Regions from separate parts of the Nocardia sp. NPDC051750 genome, predicted to be linked through region 2. Evidence: predicted binding sites of a transcription regulator. Region 2 holds the regulator's gene; the other holds the start of a gene.
The links. The regulator HspR, encoded in region 2, represses chaperone genes until heat shock. The targets are predictions, from matches to a motif close to ANNTGAGTNNNNNNNACTCANNT.

Region 1 (10,162 bases), 220 kb from region 2:
GCGTGGTCGATATCGCGGATGAGTTCGATGTTCTTCACCGCGGCGCCGGTGGAGGTGCGCCAGCCGTTGTTGCGCCAGTTGGGTAGCCATTCCGAGGCGCATTTGATCGCGTAGAGCGAATCGCTTTCGATCAGCAGCGGATCGGAGCCCGGATGGGCCCGGATGGCCTCCAGGACCGCACGCAGCTCGGCGATCTGATTGGTACCTGTTGCCGCGCCGCCACTTTCGGCGCCGCCCGCGTGATCGACCCACGCCCAGCCGATGGCTCCGCCGGGGTTTCTCAGGCACGAACCGTCGGTACTCACGATGATCATGGCAGTACCTTACGCAAGTCGGCCGACAAGATCGGTGCCATGGACTTCTTCGATAGCCGCGCGCAATCGTGATTCGGTGCGGCGCAGCGCGGTGCGCAGCAGAGCGTTCCGCGGCTTGTCCCGGAGCGGGGCGGCGAAGCCGCGTGATCCGGTGTAGTCGAGTTCGGAGGTGAGTACCGACCGCCCGCGGCCCAGCGGATCGAAGCGCAGGGTCAGGCAGGCGGTGAGAGGCCCACCGGTGAGGGTGTAGCCGAGAACCGCGTCCTGCCGGTGCTCGGTGACCTCGCAGTGCAGCACGGGTCGCCATAATCCGAGCCGGAGCCCGATGTCGTACCGGGCGCCCAGACCTCGCTCGATATCACCGCGCGGCGTGATCTGCTCGGTGTACGCCAACCAGTGCGGGATCGTCCGGGGATTGCCGGCATAAGCGAAGGCTACGGTGATCGGCGCCGTCACATCGCTTGCATACTTGATGAAGCCCACGGGCCCTCCCTCCACGGCTGCCCGACAAAAGTACTATAGCCTTCCGGTTTATTTCTGGCAGTCCGGGATTCGATAGCCGTACAGCTGGAGTGTGAGCTACCGCCGAGTGGCCGGGCGATCCTATCAGGGCAGGTCGCTGCCGGGCCGGGGCGATAAACCACTCTCATGGCGAGACGATCATCACATTCCGGTCGAGATCCTGCGGTGTGGCCCGCCCGGCTTTGCCCGCCGGGTTTCGTGGACTGTCGCCGGGGTACCTAACACCCGCCGGCGAGCGCCGTACTCGACTGTCGTGCGCAGGCACCCCGGCCAACGACGTCCGGCTGTCGCGGGAACCTGGTTCGACGCTCGCCGGTCCCCGTCAGCTGAAGACGCCCGCTTCGCGGCCTGTCCCCGGCGGGCCCGCGAAGGCCTGCGCGATGGTCAGCCACTCCATCGCCTGTTTCCCGGTCGCCTGGAGCGCCAGATCGTCCGGATGGCGGCGCTGTGTCACCAGCAGGCAGAAATCGAGTGCCGATCCGCTGATCCGCTGTGCTGCGTCCGCTGGGCCCCAGGACCACTGCGCTCCCGACGGTGCGGTGAGTTCTACCCGGAACTCGTCCGCCGGGGGCGGCAGCTCCCGGACTGCGTAGGCGAAATCCCGGGTGCGGACACCGATATGGGCCACCGCGCGCAACCGGTCGGTCGGCTCGCGGCGGATACCGAGCGCGTCCGCGACATCTTGGCCGTGTGCCCAGGTTTCCATCAGCCGTGCGGTGGCCATCGAGCCCGGGCGCATGGGCGGCCCGAACCAGGCGACCTTGGCGTCGGCGGGCACGGCGCGAAGCGCCTCGGCCAGCACGGCGCGCCCGTCCTGCCAGCGCTGTAGTAGCTCCGGAACCGGTGCACCGGCGGCCAGTGCGGCGGCGTCGTCGACGAAGGTCGCTATCCGGGGGGCGGCCTCGGTCAGCAGTTCGGTGAAGTCCGTGCTCCCGGTGCGGGCGTCGGTGGCGGCCAGCGTGGCGACCTCGTCGGTCCAGGTCAGATGTCCGATCTGATGGGCGATGGTCCAGCCGGCGGCCGGGGTGGGCCGCGCCCACTGCTCGGGCGGCAGGGGTGCGACGAGTGCTTCGAGTTCGGCGCTCTCGGCAGCGAGATCGTCGAGCAGGGAGTTCAGGTCGGCCATCGGTTCGTTCGCTTCCATGCGGCACCCGGCAGGTGCGTTGTGCGCCCCGCACCGGCAGGTGCGCCGTAGGTTCCGGCGCCGGCCAGGTGCGTCGTTCCTGGCCCGAGGCTGTCGGGCCGGCGGGAGGGCGTGGTCGGTTCGGCACGCCGGGTATCGGCGGTGTCTGCTCAGCATTCCAGCGCCGTGCACCGAATACAAGCAAGCGTGCTTGGTTTTTCCCTTGGTGGGAGGCGGAGGTACTACCAGCCGAAGATCAGGAGATGGGTGGCGCCGACGCACAGGCCCAGCACCGCCCCGTGCAGATACAGCAGCCAGGCATCCTGTTCCACCGACGCGTAGAACATCTCCATGAACTCGCCGGGCGTCAGCTGCTGGAGTTTGCGGGCCGCGAATTCATCGATCTTCTCGGCCTGCTCCCGGGTGAAATCGGCGTCCTCGACCAGCGTCGGGGCCAGCCCCACCGCCGCACCGGCCGCCCCGACCTTCAGGTTGTCGAACTGCCGGCGGCCGAACGCGGCCCGCACCACCGAGGTGGTGCGGCCGAGCTGGCGGTGGATCTCATCGGAGATGAGCTGTTCGAGCAGCAGCCGGGTCTTGTCGCCGTTGGGTCCGTTCAGCAGCTCGTTGGACAGGTTCGGCAGGGTGAGGACCTGATACGCGAGAATATGCGCGAGATCGGTGGCGGCCTGCGGCTGCCGTTTGGCCAGCAGTGCCTGTTTCCACAAATATTTGTAGCGGGGCTGGGGATCACCGGGGGTGAACACCACGCGAATAGCGATGATGTTCACCACCACACCGATAAGGGCTGTCACCAGTAGCACGATCACCCAGGACGGAACCCACCCCCAGACCGGTATGTCCTGGTGAATATGCAGATATAGGGCCAGCAGCAGACCGAACGGGGCTCCGAGTAAACCGATCCGCACCATGAACTTCAGTTCCGGCGCCGCGATGGTGGTGGTCAGGTCCTTCAGGATCTGCGGATTGTCCTGCAGATAGCGGATGACGAAACCCTTGATATCGATGAGTTGATCGACATTGTCGCCGAGCGACGCGAACGCCTTCGTGCACAGATCGGGCATTTCCCGTTCGACCCGCTGGTAGATGAGCTGGCGCATCTGCCGCGGCAGGGTCTGCCACAGATCCGGGTTCTCCCGGTTCATCACCTCGTCGACGATGGGTTTGACCTGTTTGCCGGCCAGCGCGGCGACATAGTCCGCGATACCGTCGAGGTCGAGTTCGTGAATGAAATCCCGGGGACTGCCGATCCGCATCAATGCTTTGTCGACGCAGATACTGGCCATTTTCTCGGCCCGGGCCGGAATGAAACCCTGGAAGCCGAGCCGGGAACCGTCCTCGGAGAAAGTCGGCAGAACCTGCACGCGCCGGGGTAGGTAGGGGTACAGCACGGCGAGTCCCGGAATCCGGACGCCGCGGAAGAGCAGCGGCCAGAAGAGCATCACGACACCGGTCCAGTTGGTGAACCAGCCGGCCGCGGCGCTGAAAATCGGAAAACTGATCAGGTCGACCACGAATTTGGTCTGGCCGGTGAGTTCCTCCCAATCGATCAACACTCCGGACGAGAGGGTGATCATCGCGCGCTCCCCTTCGGACCGGATTGTGGATTGGAGTGGATCGGAGATGATCACATTGTCACCGGGCCGTCCCGGGTGTCAATCAGGGCCGGACCGGGTTGCGAGCGCCGGCCCGGCGCACGCTGCCGGTCTGCTCACCCCGGCGAAACCGGAATAAGGTGCGGATATGACCGACCCCCAGGCCGCCGCCACGACACTGCCGGCTTTCCTCGACGCCCTCACGACCGGACGGCTCGAAGTGGTCGACCTGACCACTGCGCTGAGCAGCGCGACCCCGGCGCTGCGCCTGCCCGCCCCGTTCGCCAACCTGATCGATTTCAGTCTCGAGGAGGTCAGCGCCTACAACGAGCCCGGACCGTTCTGGCGGCACAACAATATCCACACCGGGGAACACGTCGGCACCCATCTCGACGCCCCGGTGCACTGGGTGACCGGACGGGACGGTGACGATGTGTCACAGATCCCGGTGCGCCGGCTCCTCGGGCGCGCCGCCGTACTCGACCTGACCGATCAGGTCGCCGCCGACCCGGACTACCTGCTCACCATCGCCGATGTGGAGACCTGGGAGCAGGCACACGGCCGGCTGGCCGCGGGAACGTGGCTGCTGCTGCGCACCGGCTGGGAGTCGCGGGGCCACTCCGAGGCGGCGTTCCTCAATGCCGACGACACCGGCTCGCATACACCGGGTGTGGCGGTCGACTGTGCGCGGTGGCTGGCCACCGAACGGGACATCACCGGGCTGGGAGTGGAGACGGTCGGGGTGGACGCGGGCCTGGCCGGAGGTTTCGACCCGGCCTTCCCGGTGCACCACTACTTCCTCGGCAACGACAAGTACGGGATCACCTCGCTGCGCAACCTCGGGCGGCTGCCCGCCTCGGGCGCGCTGCTGGTCGTGAGCCCGCTGCCGATCGTGGGGGGCACCGGGAGCCCGGCCCGGGTGCTCGCCGTGATCGATCCGGACGGTGCGCTCGGATGACGCCCGGGAACCGGGCAGATTCGATCGGGCGGGACAACGCGGAGCGGCGGGTTTACGGCCCGACGGTGGCGGATGTGGTCGGCCGAGCCCTGGCCGATCTGGGTGCCGGTCATGTCTTCGGCGTGGTCGGCAGCGGCAATTTCGTGATGACCGAAGCTCTCCGGCAGGGCGGGATGCCGTTCACCGCCACGCGGCACGAGGGCGGTGCAGCGACCATGGCCGATGCATATTCGCGCATGTCGGGCCGGGTCGGCGTGGTCTCCCTGCACCAGGGCTGCGGACTGACCAACGCGATGACCGGTATCGGTGAGGCCGCCAAGAGCCGCACCCCGATGATCGTGCTGACCGCGGACAGCCCGGCCGCGGCGCTGCGATCCAATTTCCGGATCGATCAGGAGGCGCTGGTCCGCAGTGTGGGTGCGGTGAGTGATCGGGTGTATTCGGCGCAGACCGCGGTCGCCGATGTGACGCGCGCCTTCCGCACGGCCGCGGGCCAGCGGCGCACAGTGGTGCTCAATGTGGCGATCGATATCGCGGCAGCGGCCTGCTCCGCGACCGGACCGATCGCGGCCGCGGTGACTCCGGCGCCTGTCCGGCCCGATGGGGACTCGATGGCTCGATTCGCCGAACTTCTGCGCGGTGCGCACAAACCGGTCTTCGTGGCCGGTCGCGGCGGTCGCGCCGCCGGACCCGCCATCGCCGAACTGGCCAGGATCTGTGGTGCGCTGGTCGCCACCTCCGCTGTGGCGAACGGCTTGTTCAACGGCGACGAATTCGCCCTGGGAATCTCCGGCGGTTTCGCCTCACCGGTCACCGCCGAACTCATCGCCGGCGCCGATCTGATCGTCGGATGGGGCTGTGCGCTGAACGATTGGACGACCCGCCACGGCCGCCTGATCTCCCCGGGTACCAGGATCGTGCAGATCGACGACGATATGGCGGCCCTCGGCGTGCACCGCCCGGTCGACCTGGGAGTGCTGGGCGACTGCCGGCAGACCGCCGACGATGTCCTTACCGCGATCCGGGAGTCCGGTACGGAGGCCGTAACCGGCTATCGCACCGCGGAGGTCGCCGCGTTGATCGCGAAATCGAGTCGCTGGCAGGATGTTCCGGTGGCCGACACCTCGACGGGTGACCGGATCGATCCCCGGGCGCTGACGATCGCGCTCGACGAGATCCTGCCCGCGGAGCGGATCGTCTCGATCGATTCCGGGAACTTCATGGGCTATCCCGCCACCCATCTATCGGTACCGGACGAGTTCGGTTTCTGCTTCACCCAGGCGTTCCAATCGATCGGGCTCGGACTGCACACCGCGATCGGCGCGGCCTTCGCCCAGCCCGGCCGGCTTCCCGTCCTCGGGGCCGGTGACGGCGGGTTCCTGATGGCGGTCGCCGAACTGGAGACGGCGGTGCGCGCGGAAATACCGCTGGTGGCGATCGTGTACAACGATTCCGCCTACGGCGCCGAGGTGCATCATTTCACCACCGCGGACCACACCACGGTGACCTTCCCGGAGACCGATATCGCCGCCATTGCCGCAGGTTTCGGTGCGACCGGCGTCACGGTTCGCTCGCTCGGCGACCTCGCCGCGGTGCGCGAATGGCTCGACCGCTATCGGCAGAACGGTAAGGCGCGGCCGTTGGTGATCGACGCGAAAATCACCAGTGACGGTGGCGCATGGTGGCTGGCCGAGGCATTCGCCGGACACTGACCGTCCGGTCCCGGAGGTGCCCGCCTGTACGCACCACCGAAGGTACGGCCAGGGGAGCGCAGCGACGGCGTGGGGTACCCGGATCGACTTCTTCGCCCTGGGCGAACATCGGCGGGCAGCGGAACAATGACCACCTCCATGAAGTTGAGTCGGGATAGCTCAACTATTGGAGGTTGTGTTCGTGACTACACCACTGAATCTTCCGGTGCTGTTCCTGACCGATCCCATCGTGCTGCCGGGCATGGTCGTCCCGATCGAACTGGACGAATCAGCGCAGGCCGCGATCGATGCCGCGCAGGCCGCGAAGACCGGAACCGTACTGCTCGCCCCCCGTCTGACCGAGGGGTACGCCGCCTACGGCGTGATCGCCACCATCGACCAGATCGGCCGGATGCGCGGCGGTACCCCGGCCGCGGTGCTGAAGGCCGAGCGGCGCGCGAAGATCGGGCACGGTGTCACCGGCCCCGGTGCCGCGCTGTGGGTCGAGGCCGAGCCGGTCGAGACATCCGCCGCCGACGGCCGGACCCGGGAACTGGCCGACGAGTACAAGAAGCTGGTCGTCTCCGTACTGCAACGCCGCGAGGCCTGGCAGATGATCGACGCCTTCAACCAGCTCACCGATCCCTCCGCCGTCGCCGATACGGCCGGTTATGCCGCCTACCTCACCGCCGACCAGAAACGGGAACTGCTCGAAACCCCGGATACCGCGGCCCGGCTGAACCGCCTGATCGAATGGACCAAGGCGCACATCGCCGAGGCAGAGGTCACCGAGAAGATCGGTGACGAGGTCCGCGAGAACATGGAGAAGAGCCAGCGGGAATTCCTGCTGCGCCAGCAACTCAACGCCATCCGTAAGGAACTGGGCGAGGACGAACCCGACGGCGCCGACGATTACCGGGCCCGGGTCGAACAGGCCGACCTGCCCGAATCCGTCCGGGAGGCGGCCTTGCGCGAGGTGGGCCGGTTGGAGCGGTCCAGTGACCAGAGTCCGGAAACCGGCTGGATCCGCACCTGGCTCGATACCGTGCTCGAACTCCCGTGGACGGTGAAAACCACCGATTCCACCGATGTGTCGGCCGCTCGGGCCGTGCTCGACGCCGACCACCACGGCTTGGACGAGGTCAAGGACCGGATGGTCGAATACCTGGCGGTCCGGGCCCGGCGGGCCCGGCGCGGGCTGGAGGTCGTCGGCGGGCGTGGGTCGGGCGCGGTCCTGGTCCTGGCCGGTCCACCCGGTGTCGGCAAGACTTCGCTCGGGGAATCCGTCGCGCGGGCGCTGGGCCGGAAGTTCGTGCGCGTCGCGCTGGGCGGGGTCCGGGACGAGGCCGAGATCCGCGGTCACCGGCGTACCTATGTCGGCGCGCTGCCCGGCCGGATCGTGCGCGCGATCAAAGAGGCCGGTTCGATGAACCCGGTGGTGTTGCTCGACGAGGTCGACAAGCTCGGCGCGGATTTCCGCGGCGATCCCGCATCGGCGCTGCTCGAGGTGCTCGACCCGGCTCAGAACCACACCTTCCGGGACCACTACCTGGATATGGACCTGGACCTGTCGGATGTGCTGTTCCTGGCGACCGCGAATGTCATGGAAACCATCCCCGGCCCGCTGCTGGACCGGATGGAAGTGATCACCGTCGACGGCTACACCGAAGACGACAAGGTGGCCATCGCCCGCGATTTCCTGCTGCCCCGGCAGCTGGAACGCAATGCGTTGACCTCCGACGAGGTGCGGGTCACCGATGCCGCGCTCCGCGAGATCGCGGCCGACTACACCCGGGAAGCCGGGGTCCGGCAGATGGAACGGCTCATCGCCAAGGCGCTGCGCAAGGCCGCGACCCGGCTGTCCGGCGCCGACATCGAAACCGGACTCGGCCACGACACCGGAGCGACGGAGCAGCCGGCTTCGAGCCCCGACCGCGAAGCATTGACCATCGATGTCGCCGATTTGAAGGAGTACCTGGGCAGGCCGCGGTTCACCCCGGATTCGGCCGAACGTACGGCGGTGCCGGGCGTGGCGACAGGGCTGGCGGTCACCGGGCTCGGCGGTGACGTCCTCTATATCGAGGCGAACAACGCCGAAGGCGAACGGTCGCTGACGCTGACGGGGCAACTGGGTGACGTCATGAAGGAATCGGCGCAGATCGCGCTGACCTACGTGCGGTCGCATCTGGGCGAGATCGGTATCGAGTCCTCGGTCCTGGACCGCAGCCTGCACCTGCACGTCCCGGCCGGCGCCGTGCCCAAGGACGGTCCGTCCGCCGGTGTCACCATGGTCACCGCGCTGGTTTCGCTGGCACTGGGGCGTCCGGTTCGTTCCGACGTCGGAATGACCGGTGAGGTCACGCTGAACGGCCGAGTGCTCCCGATCGGCGGAGTGAAGCAGAAGCTGCTCGCCGCCCAGCGCGCCGGTCTGAAGACGGTGTTCATCCCGGCCCGCAACGAGCCTGACCTCGACGACGTTCCCGCCGATGTGCTGGCCGAACTCGATGTCCGCCCGGTGGGCGATGTTGCCGAAATCCTGGCCTACGCCATAGAGCCGGTCCGGGAACCGGCGTTCGACGGTGGCCAACTGGCCGTCTCCGTCTGATCGCACGCAGCAACGGGTCGTGGCAGTCGCGCAGGACTGTCACGGCCCGTTCCTACGCGGACTCTCGGCCCGTCTGCCCATCCGCGCCGTCGGGCAAGCCGAACTCCGTCCTGCAATGTTCGCTGTGCGACCAACGAGGTCGTCCCGGCCGAAAGTGACGGAAATCCATGAAGAGTATGCAGCGTGTTGCGCTCCTGGCTGCGCTTGTCTCCTCGACTGCGCTCATCGGCGCGACAGCGTGCACCAGTGACGACAGTTCCGCGGGCACAGCGACTTCGGCGACCGGCTCGACGACAACCACCGCGGCCGCGGATGATCCGGCTGCCGGTCTCGTCGGTCCAGGTTGCGCCGACTACGCCGCACAGGTGCCCACCGGTGCGGGGTCGGTGGCCGGCATGGCAGCGGACCCGGTCGCCGTGGCGGCCGCCAACAATCCGATGCTGAAAACCCTCGTGCAGGCAGTGTCCGGCCAACTCAATCCGCAGGTGAACCTCGTGGATACGCTCAACGGCGGCGAATTCACCGTTTTCGCGCCGGTGGATTCGGCATTCGCGAAAATCGATCCGGCGACTCTGGAAAGCCTGAAAACCGATTCCGCGGCGCTGACCGACATCCTCACTTATCACGTGATCCCGGGCCGGATCGAACCCGGCGCAATCGCCGGCGACCATCCGACCGTTCAGGGTGACACCGTGACCGTTACGCGGGACGGCGCCGATATCGAGGTAGCGAACGCATCGGTGATCTGCGGTGGAGTGCAGACCGCGAACGCCACGGTCTACATGATCGACGGGGTGCTCATGCCGCCTGCCTGACAATTCTCCGGCGTCCCGGCACTCGATGGACAAGACTGATCCCATGATGCGTCCGCCTCGTAGAAGTGACCTGCGCAACAGCTGGGGTTTCGTGGCCATCCGGGTGAACATGCGCGGCGAACACCTTGCCATGCAGTCGAGGGCACGATCATGACGAACTGGCCGGAATCCGACTCCGGGCCGATCCGGCTCCGGATCGCCGGGCCGGGGGCCGAGGCCGGCGATAACGAGGCGGCGGCCTGCCCGGTCCGATCCGAAGGCCACGATGACCGCGCGACCCAACTCCGGCTCGCGGATCTGCTGCACGCGGCGGGCAATGGTGACCGGGAATCCTTCACCCGGTTCTACCGGGAGACCAGTCCCCGGGTGTTCGGGCTGGCGCGGCGGGTCCTGCGCAGCCCGGCGGCTGCCGAGGAAACCACCCAGGAGGTGTTTCTCCAGGTCTGGTCTGCCGCGGCCCGGTACGACCCGGCGCGGTCCAGCGCGATCGGCTGGTTGATGATGATCACCCACCGGCG
Region 2 (10,162 bases):
AGCTGGTCCTCGTCCAGCGTCCGGAACATCACCACATCGTCGAGGCGGTTGAGGAATTCCGGTTTGAACGCCGAGCGCACGGCATTCATCACGAATTCCCGGTCGCCGCCGGCACCGAGGTTCGAGGTGAGGATCAGGATCGTATTGCGGAAATCGACCGTACGACCTTGACCATCGGTCAGGCGGCCCTCGTCGAGTACCGCGAGCAGGATGTCGAAGACATCCGGGTGCGCTTTCTCGATCTCGTCGAACAGCACCACCGTGTACGGCCGGCGCCGCACGGCCTCGGTGAGCTGGCCGCCCTGGTCGTACCCGACGTATCCGGGCGGGGCGCCGACCAGCCGGGCGACAGCGTGCTTCTCGCTGTACTCGCTCATATCGATGCGGACCATGGCGCGTTCGTCGTCGAACAGGAAGTCGGCGAGGGCTTTGGCCAGCTCGGTCTTACCCACACCGGTGGGTCCGACGAACAGGAACGATCCGGTGGGCCGGTTCGGATCCGCGACTCCGGCACGGGCACGCCGCACCGCGTCGGAGACAGCCTGCACCGCATCGGTCTGCCCGACCACCCGGCGCCCGAGTTCGGACTCCATCCGCAGCAGTTTCTCGGTTTCCCCTTCCAGCAGCCGCCCGACCGGAATACCGGTCCACGCCGAGATCACCTCGGCGATATCGTCCGGCCCGACCTCTTCCTTGAGCATCACCTCACCGTCGGATGCCGCCCCGGACGCCTCTTCGGCTTCGGCGAGCTCCTTCTCCAGAGTCGGGATCCGGCCGTACCGGAGCTCGGCCGCCTTACCCAGATCACCGTCGCGTTCCGCGCGTTCGGATTCGCCGCGCAACCCTTCGAGCTGTTCCTTCAGCACCCGGACCTGGTCGATCGCCGTTTTCTCGTTCTGCCAGCGGGTGGTGAGCTGGTTGAGCTTCTCCCGGTCGTCGGCGAGTTCGCCGCGCAGTTTCTCCAGCCGCTGTTTGGACGCCTCGTCGGTTTCTTTGGCCAGCGCGACTTCTTCGATCTCGAGCCGGCGCACCGCGCGTTCCACTTCGTCGATCTCGACCGGCCGCGAGTCGATCTCCATCCGCAGCCGCGAGGCCGATTCGTCGACGAGGTCGATCGCCTTGTCCGGCAGGAACCGGGAAGTGATGTAGCGGTCGGACAGGGTGGCCGCGGCGACCAGAGCGGAATCGGTGATCCGCACACCGTGGTGTACCTCGTAGCGTTCCTTGATCCCGCGCAGAATGCCCACGGTGTCACCCACCGTGGGTTCGCCGACCAGCACCTGTTGGAACCGGCGTTCCAGCGCCGCATCCTTCTCGATGTGCTGCCGGTACTCCTCCAGCGTGGTGGCGCCGACGAGCCGCAGTTCACCACGAGCCAGCATCGGCTTGATCATGTTCCCGGCGTCCATCGCCGATTCGCCGGTCGCACCGGCGCCGACGATCGTATGCAGTTCGTCGATGAAGGTGATGATCTGTCCCGCGCTCGACTTGATCTCCTCGAGTACCGCCTTGAGCCGCTCTTCGAATTCACCGCGGTATTTCGCGCCCGCGACCATCGCGCCCAGATCGAGGGAGACCACGGACTTGCCGCGCAGCGATTCCGGCACGTCACCGGCGATAATGCGCTGGGCCAGGCCCTCCACGATGGCGGTTTTGCCGACGCCCGGTTCACCGATGAGCACCGGGTTGTTCTTGGTGCGCCGTGACAGCACCTGCACCACCCGCCGGATCTCGGTATCGCGGCCGATCACCGGATCGAGTTTGCCGGAGCGCGCGGCGTCGGTCAGGTCGGTGGAGTACTTCTCCAGCGCCTGATAGCTGCCCTCGGGGTCCGGACTGCTGACCCGGGTGTTGCCCCGGACCGCGGTGAAGGCCTCCCGCAGTGCCGCCGCGGTGGCGCCGTACTTCTCGAGCAGCATGGTCACATCGCTGTCGCCGCCGGCCAGCCCGACCATCACATGTTCGGTGGAGACGTATTCGTCGCCGAGTTCGGTGGCCAACTGCTGGGCCGAGGTGATCGCGGCCAGCGCCTCCCGGCCGAGTTGTGGAGCGGTGGTGGCGCCGGTGGCTCGCGGCAGCCGGTCGACAATGTCCTGGGCTTCGCGGCGCACCGTAGCCGGATCGGTGCCGACCGCTTTCAGCAGCGGCCCGGCGATCCCGTCGGTCTGGTCCAGTAGCGCCACCAGCAGATGAGCCGGCCGGATCTCCGGGTTACCGGCCGCCGACGCTGCCTGCAATGCGGCGGTCAGGGCGGCCTGGGTTTTGGTGGTGGGGTTGAACGAGTCCACGAAGCACCTTCCTGCTAGTCGATATCTCCTCCGGCAACCGCACCCGTTCCGGGGACTCGTGCCGTTCTGCTCGGTTCAACGTTCGAAAGGTTGAGTCTGTTCCGCTCAAGTTTGAGATTTTTCTGGTCGACGTCCTCCGCTCGAGGTTGCCGGAAAAGTGCTGGCTCCCGGCCGATGCCGCCGCCGCGGTACCCGCGAACAAGATCGGTCAAACCCCGTATTCGTATTTCACATACACCATCATCACAATTTTCGGGGATACTGGTCGGATGAAGGACGGCCGGTAACGGCTACGTCCCTTCGGGCAGACATCAGGGAAAGGAAGCTCCACGCCGTGGATGCGCGTTCGGCAGCGCTGGTCCGCGCCAATTTCCAGTCGGTGCTGGACACACCGCAGGGAATCGAGCGGTTGGTCAGCGCATTTTATGGTCACCTGTTCGGCGTGAATCCGCGGCTGCGGGAGTTGTTCCCACCGGCCATGGATATGCAGCCGAAACGGCTGGCCACCGCAATCCAGTACATGCTCGACCACCTCGAGGACTGGGACCGCGCACAGAAGTTTCTCGAGCAACTCGCGCGCGACCATCGCAAATACGGGGTCGAGGCCGCGCACTACGACCAGGCCGGTCCCGCGCTGTACGCCGCCTTCCAGACCTACAACGGTCCGAACTGGACCAGAGAACTCGCCGAAGGATGGCGCGATGTCTGCCTGCTCATCTCCGCCGCCATGGCGATAGGCGCCAATTCCGACGATTCCCCGCCCTATTGGGAAGCGACCGTTGTCGGGCACCGGCACGTCCTCGACGACCTCGCGATCGTCCGTTTGCAGTCCGATGACCCGATCCCCTACGTCGCGGGCCAGTATGTCCCGGTATCGGTCCCGCAGCGGCCCCGGATGTGGCGGTACCTCTCCCCGGCCATCCCGTCCAACCCCTACGGCGAGATCGAATTCCATGTCCGCAAGGTCCGTAGCGGCTGGGTGAGCCCCTCGATCGTCAACGAAACCAAGGTCGGCGACCGCTGGCTCATCGGCGGTCCGCTCGGCGGCCTGCAGGTCGATCCGGACAGCGGCCGCGATGTGCTGATGATCGGCTCGGGCACCGGTATCGCACCGCTGCGCGCCCAGCTGATCGAAATGGGCCGGCGTGGAATCAACCCGCGGGTGCACTTCTTCATCGGCGGGGTCTATCCCTGCGATCTGTACGACGTGGAGAACATGTGGCAGCTCTCGCAGAGCAACCCGTGGCTCACTATCGTCCCGGTCTGCGAGCACAAGACCAACCCCTGGTGGTATCCGCATCCCACCGAGGACGCGCCCTACGGCATGCATCGGCGCCTGGTGGGCAATCTCGGCGCCGTCGTGGCCAGTTTCGGCGCGTGGGAGGATCGGCAGATCCAGATCGCCGGCTCGGCGAAGATGATCGCCGACACCCGGCGCGCGCTGCTCGCGGTCGGTACCCCGGAGGAGATCATCAGCACTGATCCGGTCTGATGCGGCACCTCCGCCTCGGCGGTCTCCGACGACCGTATGAACATGCCCCGAAGGAGTGCTCTTGATGCGATACCTCCGCCTGCACTCCGGCCTCCGCCGACCGCATCGATCTGCTCCGAAGGAGTGCTGTTGAACAGGGATCCCCGCGTGCACCCGGACCGTTCCGCGCAGTGGCGTGCGGACGTGGTCGAGCACCACCGGTTGCGCCACGATCTGGCGGTGGTCCGGCTGATCGGCGAATACGTACCGTTCACTGCGGGACAGTCGGTGGAGGTGGAGGTTCCGCAGTTCCCGGGAATGCGGCGCCGTTTCTCTCCCGCCCTCCCGCCCTCACTGGACGGGAAACTCGAATTCCATATCCGCACCGTGGCCGGCGGCTGGTGCAGCGGCGGGATCGTGGCCGATACCTCGGTCGGGGATCAATGGAAACTGGCTGCGCCACAGGGAATGTTCGATGTGGACCCCAACGGTGACGAGGTGGTGATGATCGCGGGCGGTACCGGACTCGCGCCGCTGCGGTCCCAGATCCTCGAACTCGCGCGCCACGAATGTCCGCCGGCCACCTACCTTTTCTTCGGGGGATTCTCGCCCCGGGACCTGTACGCCGCCGACATGCTGGTCCTGCTGGCGGCCGACCTGCCGTGGCTCACGGTCGTCCCGGTCGTGGAACGCCTCGACGACCCTTCCTGGCCGGACGAATGGCACGAAAGCCACCGGGTGAACATAGCTTTCGACGAGGATGACCTGATCCAGGGCACCCTCGCCGAAGTGGTCGGGTCCTACGGCTCCTTCAACCGGCACCAGGTGCTGGTATGCGGGTCACCGGCGATGACCAGGTCCACAGTCGAACGTCTGCTCGACGCGGGAACTCCGCCGGAACGGATCCAGTTCGAAGGCGCTTGAATCTATCGACTCGCCGCGGCTTCGGTGTCGCGGATTCCGGCCCCTTGGGGCCTACTTTCAGCCCTCGGGACTCGCGCCGGCGGCACAGGTGCTTCGAGGGTCTGGAAACAGGGCCGGGCCAACACCTCCTAGGGCCTCGCCGAACTCGGCGCCGGATATCTCGCTCAGCGGCGACGGTTGCGGGGCTGCCAGACGACCAGGGCGGTATTGCGTTGCGGGGGGATCAGTTCCGGCCGGTAGTCCGGCCGGGACCGTTCCCGTTCCAGCTCCGCGGCCAGTTCCACGACCCGCTGCTGGAGTTCGGTCACCTGGTTGGTGAGTTCGATGATCCGTTTGATCCCGGCCAGGTTGACGCCTTCGTCCTGGGAGAGCCGCTGCACCTCACGCAGCAGCTCCACGTCCCGTTCCGAATAGCGCCGACCGCCACCCGACGTGCGCTGCGGTGTCACCAATCCCAGCCGGTCGTAGGTGCGCAGGGTCTGCGCATGCATACCTGCCAACTGGGCGGCCACCGAGATCACAAAGTATTCTGTGCTCGATTGGCGGCCCTCCCGGGGCCCTCCGTGGTTACGCTGCGCTGCCGCCTCCGGGCCCATCGCTCGGGCCGCCGGACGCGCCGAGCTACTCTCGGGCGACACCCGTTTCGGATCGTTGGACATCACGCACCTGCCCATCCAGCTCTCGGATCGAAGCCGCTGGCCTTCTCCGCCTCCTGTAGCGCGCGCATCGCGGCCACGGCATCGTCGTCCAGCTTCGGCGGCACGGCGACCTTCACGGTGACCAGCAGATCACCGGCTCCGCCACCACGTTTGGGAACCCCACGACCACGCACCCGGAGGGTGCGCCCGTCCGCGGTACCCGGTGGCACCTTCACGCCGACCCGGCCCTCCAGGGTGGGCACCGATACGGTCGTGCCGAGCACCAGTTCACTGTAACTGACGGGGAGTGCCAGGGTGAGGTCGTCGCCGGTCCGGCCGAAGACCTTGTCCTGGCTGACCCGCACCGTGACGAACAGGTCACCCGAGGGCGCCCCGCGCAGCCCGGCCTCGCCCTGACCGGCCAGCCGGATCCGCTGTCCGTCGGCGATCCCGGGCGGGATCCGGACATTGATGGTGCGGGTGCGATTCTGGATACCGCTGCCGTGGCAGTCCACGCACGGATCGTCGATGATCGAACCGGTGCCCCGGCAGTCGTCGCACGGCTCACTGAATCCGAACGCGCCCTGATTCCGGCTCACCACCCCGCTGCCGTTGCAGATCGGGCACACCCGCGGGCTGGTGCCCGGTTTCGCGCCGCTGCCGTGGCAGGTGGTGCACGGCGACGGGCTGGTCAGGTGCAGCGGCACCGTCACACCGCGGGCCGCCTCCCGGAACCCGAGAGTCGTTTCCGCCTCCACGTCCGAGCCTCGGCGGGGCCGGCTGGTGCGGGTACCGCCGCCACCGCCCCGGTTGAACAGGCCCCCGAACAGATCGCCCAGACCACCGTCGGCCGCACCCGCCTGGCCGAAGATATCGCCCAGGTCGAAACTCTGGGTGAAACCACCGCCGGCACCGGGCGAGAAACCGCCACCCCGGCCGTACCCGCCGCCGGCGAAAAGGCGGCGGGTCTCGTCGTATTCGGCACGTTTGGCCGAATCCGACAGCACGGTATGGGCCTCGCTCACGGCCTTGAACCGTTCCTCGGCCTTGGGGTCACCCGGATTGGCGTCCGGGTGCAGATCACGGGCGAGTTTGCGATACGCCTTCTTGATCTCTTCGGTGGAGGCGTCGGAGGAGACACCCAGTTCCTTGTAGAAGTCCTTTTCGATCCACTCCCGCTGGCTCACCGGGCATCTCCTCCTTTCCGCGTTGTTCCGCGACGCCGCGCTGTGGAATTCGTTTCGCGACGCCGCGCGGTGGAATCGCTAATTTTTCGATCCGGCATCCGCATCCGATGCCTCCGCTGCGGCGGGTTCCGCCGCGGCAGCGGCATCCGGACCCGCTCCGATATCGCCTACGCCGTCGGTCACCCCGACCAGCGCGTGCCGCAGCACCCGCTCACCGAACCGGTACCCCTTGCGCATCACCACACCGATCACCGGATCGTGCCCGGAACCTTCGTGCTGAACGGCCTCGTGCAGATTCGGGTCGAAAGGTTCGCCCTCGGACCCGAATTCGTCGAGCCCCTGTTTGCGCAATGCCTCGATCAGCTTGTCGGCCACCGAGCGCAACGGCCCGGATTCCAGATCACCGTGCGCTTTGGCACGGTCCAGGTCGTCGAGCACGCCCAGGAGTTCGGTGACCACTCCGGCCTTCGCGGTGTCGATGGCGGTCTTGCGATCGCGTTCGACCCGGCGGCGGTAGTTGGTGTACTCCGCCGTCAGTCGTTGCAGATCGGCGGTGCGCTCGGCGAGTTCGGCCGCCGCATCGGGCGTGGCCGCGGTTTCCGCGGCCGCCACGTCGATGCCGTCACCGTCCTGACCGGACTGCGGAGCCTGCGGGGCGATCGCCTCACCGGCCTCCTCGACCCCGGCCGGGGCGGTCTCATCGGCCGCCCCGGCGGGTTCGCGAACCTCACCGGTCTCCGGATCGATCTTGCGTTTGTCGACGAAGCTGATCGGTTCCTCGGAATTGTCGGCTGCGTTCGTCACTTCTTCTCCGTGTCGACCGGCTCGTCCACGACCTCGGCGTCGACCACTTGGTCGTCACCGGCTGCCCCGGCGCCCGCGGCGCCGTCACCGCCGGCCGCGCCCTCGGACGCCTGAGACGACTCGTAGATCGCCTGACCCAGCGCCTGCGATTCGGTGGCCAGCTTCTCCACCGCGGCCTTCACCGCGGCGGTATCGGTGCCCTTCAGCGCCTCGTTGGCCTCCGCGATGGCGGCCTCGACCTTGGACTTCACGTCCGCCGGGACCTTGTCCTCGTTATCGGCGATGAACTTCTCGGTCTGATGGACCAGCGATTCGGCCTGGTTGCGGGTCTCCGCCTCCTCGCGACGCGCCTTGTCCTCGGCGGCATGCGCCTCGGCGTCCTTGACCATCCGGTCGATCTCTTCCTTGGACAGGCCGGAGCCGTCCTGGATCTTGATCGTGTTCTCTTTACCGGTGCCCTTGTCCTTCGCGGTCACGTGCACGATGCCGTTGGCGTCGATATCGAAGGTGACCTCGATCTGCGGCACACCGCGCGGGGCCGGCGGGATACCGGTCAGCTCGAAGGAGCCGAGCAGTTTGTTGTGCGCGGCGATCTCGCGCTCACCCTGGAACACCTGGATCTGCACCGACGGCTGGTTGTCATTGGCCGTGGTGAAGGTTTCCGAACGCTTGGTCGGAATGGTGGTGTTGCGCTCGATGAGGTTGGTCATCACGCCACCCTTGGTCTCGATACCCAGCGACAGCGGGGTCACATCGAGCAGCAGGACGTCCTTGACCTCACCCTTGAGCACACCGGCCTGCAGGGCGGCGCCGACGGCGACGACCTCGTCCGGGTTCACGCCCTTGTTGGGCTCCTTGCCACCGGTCAGTTCCTTGACCAGTTCGGAGACCGCGGGCATGCGGGTGGAGCCACCGACGAGCACGACATGGTCGATATCGGCGACCTTGATCCCGGCGTCCTTGACCACGGACTGGAACGGCGCACGAGTGCGGTCGAGCAGGTCCGAGGTGATCTTCTGGAACTCGGCGCGGGTCAGCTGCTCGTCGAGGAACAGCGGGTTCTTCTCCGCGTCGACGGTGATGTAGGGCAGGTTGATCGAGGTGCTCTGCGAGGAGCTCAGCTCGATCTTGGCCTTCTCGGCGGCCTCACGCAGCCGCTGCATGGCCATCTTGTCCTTGGTCAGGTCGATGCCCGAGCTGGCCTTGAACTTGTCGACCAGCCAGGAAACGACCCGCTCGTCCCAGTCGTCACCACCGAGGTGGTTGTCACCGGAGGTGGCGCGGACCTCGACGACGCCCTCGCCGATTTCCAGCAGCGAGACGTCGAAGGTGCCGCCACCGAGGTCGAAGACCAGGATGGTCTGTTCCTTGTCGCCCTTGTCCAGGCCGTAGGCCAGGGCCGCGGCGGTGGGCTCGTTGACGATACGCAGCACATTGAGGCCGGCGATCTGGCCGGCTTCCTTGGTGGCCTGCCGCTGGGCGTCCTCGAAGTACGCCGGGACGGTGATTACCGCGTCGGTGATCTCCTCACCCAGGTAGGACTCGGCGTCGCGCTTCAGCTTCATCAGCGTGCGCGCGCTGATCTCCTGCGAGGTGTACTTCTTGCTGTCGATCTCCACGGTCCAGTCGGTGCCGATATGGCGTTTGACCGAGCGGATCGTACGGTCGACGTTGGTGACGGCCTGGTTCTTGGCGGGCTGGCCCACGAGAACCTCGCCGTTCTTCGCGAACGCGACGATAGAGGGCGTAGTGCGCGAACCCTCGGAGTTGGCGACGACGACCGGCTCACCACCTTCGAGAACGGCGACGACCGAGTTCGTGGTCCCGAGGTCGATTCCGACCGCACGAGCCATTTGTGTTCCTCCTCATTTTCGACTGCTTGTGTCTGTACGGGCTGTTGCCCACTGCGCCGGAGGCGCACCGGACCCCTCTGCGCCGAAGGCGCACCGGACCCCCCGCGCCGGAAGCGCGACGAGAACACGGCGCCGACCGGCGCCCGGACCAGCCCCAGGCACTGCGTAGAGCACGGTCCCAGCAATGCTGAGCGTGGTCGGCTCAATCCTGCCCGTCTCCGCGCGGACCGTCAAGTCAAACTTGAGTCGGACCCACTCAACATTGCCGATCAGCTCAACCCCCGGGCCCGGCGATCTATTCCCACCCGCACGCCGCTACCCGGAACCACTCTTCACCGCACCCACCTCGGGAAACCCCGGGCGGTGCGCAATCGCGACCCGGCCGTGCCGCGCCCGGGACCCGCCATCCGGCCGCGCCCGGATCCACATCGACCCTCGATCGGAGCTATTGTCAATGCTCCGCCCGTGGTCACCGTGCGCGCCGCGCCGGATGCGGTCATGAGCGAACCCGTAGCGTGGATGAGGTAGTCGAAGCGAGGATCCGAGGATGGCCACTGGGGTGGGCCTGCACATCGCCGAGGATGCGTGCACCGCGGCGATCGTCAGCGATGACGGGGACCCGCATTTCGTCATCCGCGAGCCGATTCTGCATATGTCCGAAGACGGCGACGCGGCGCTCGGCGGACTGTCGGCCCCACCCGGATACACCCACACGATCACCGGTTTCGTTTCGGCCGTAGGCGATCCGGCCGGGGTGTCGGTGGACGACGGTGAGGCCTATCGCGGTGAAGACCTGCTCGCCACCGCGATGTTCTGCCTGATCAACCTGACCGCCGAATACCTCAACGGCCCCGCCGAGTTCTACGCCACCCATCCGGGCGACTGGCCCGCCGCGCAGGTCTTCGCACTACGCGGCGCACTCGACTATCTGGGTCTCAAATCCGTTGCCCTCATCGGCGAGAACGAACTGCCGCCACGCGGCGGCCACAGCGCGGAG

Region 1: lon (endopeptidase La) is a predicted target of HspR. The motif match lies at 6,388-6,410, and genes of this name have one in related genera.

Annotation. Positions count from the first base shown of each region.
Region 1 covers NZ_JBITCK010000001.1:764,901-775,062, reverse strand. The annotation lists gene ACIA75_RS03335 (ribonuclease H) at 1-314, opposite strand, end outside; gene ACIA75_RS03330 (SRPBCC family protein) at 324-797, opposite strand; gene ACIA75_RS03325 (TIGR03084 family metal-binding protein) at 1,159-1,962, opposite strand; gene ACIA75_RS03320 (hypothetical protein) at 2,202-3,557, opposite strand; gene ACIA75_RS03315 (cyclase family protein) at 3,724-4,533, shown strand; gene ACIA75_RS03310 (thiamine pyrophosphate-binding protein) at 4,530-6,245, shown strand; gene lon (endopeptidase La) at 6,487-8,829, shown strand; gene ACIA75_RS03300 (fasciclin domain-containing protein) at 8,997-9,644, shown strand; gene sigK (ECF RNA polymerase sigma factor SigK) at 9,795-10,162, shown strand, end outside.
Region 2 covers NZ_JBITCK010000001.1:544,427-554,588, forward strand. The annotation lists gene clpB (ATP-dependent chaperone ClpB) at 1-2,288, opposite strand, end outside; gene ACIA75_RS02355 (FAD-binding oxidoreductase) at 2,623-3,780, shown strand; gene ACIA75_RS02360 (FAD-binding oxidoreductase) at 3,910-4,683, shown strand; gene ACIA75_RS02365 (heat shock protein transcriptional repressor HspR) at 4,848-5,279, opposite strand; gene dnaJ (molecular chaperone DnaJ) at 5,342-6,508, opposite strand; gene grpE (nucleotide exchange factor GrpE) at 6,587-7,312, opposite strand; gene dnaK (molecular chaperone DnaK) at 7,309-9,165, opposite strand; gene ACIA75_RS02385 (hypothetical protein) at 9,713-10,162, shown strand, end outside.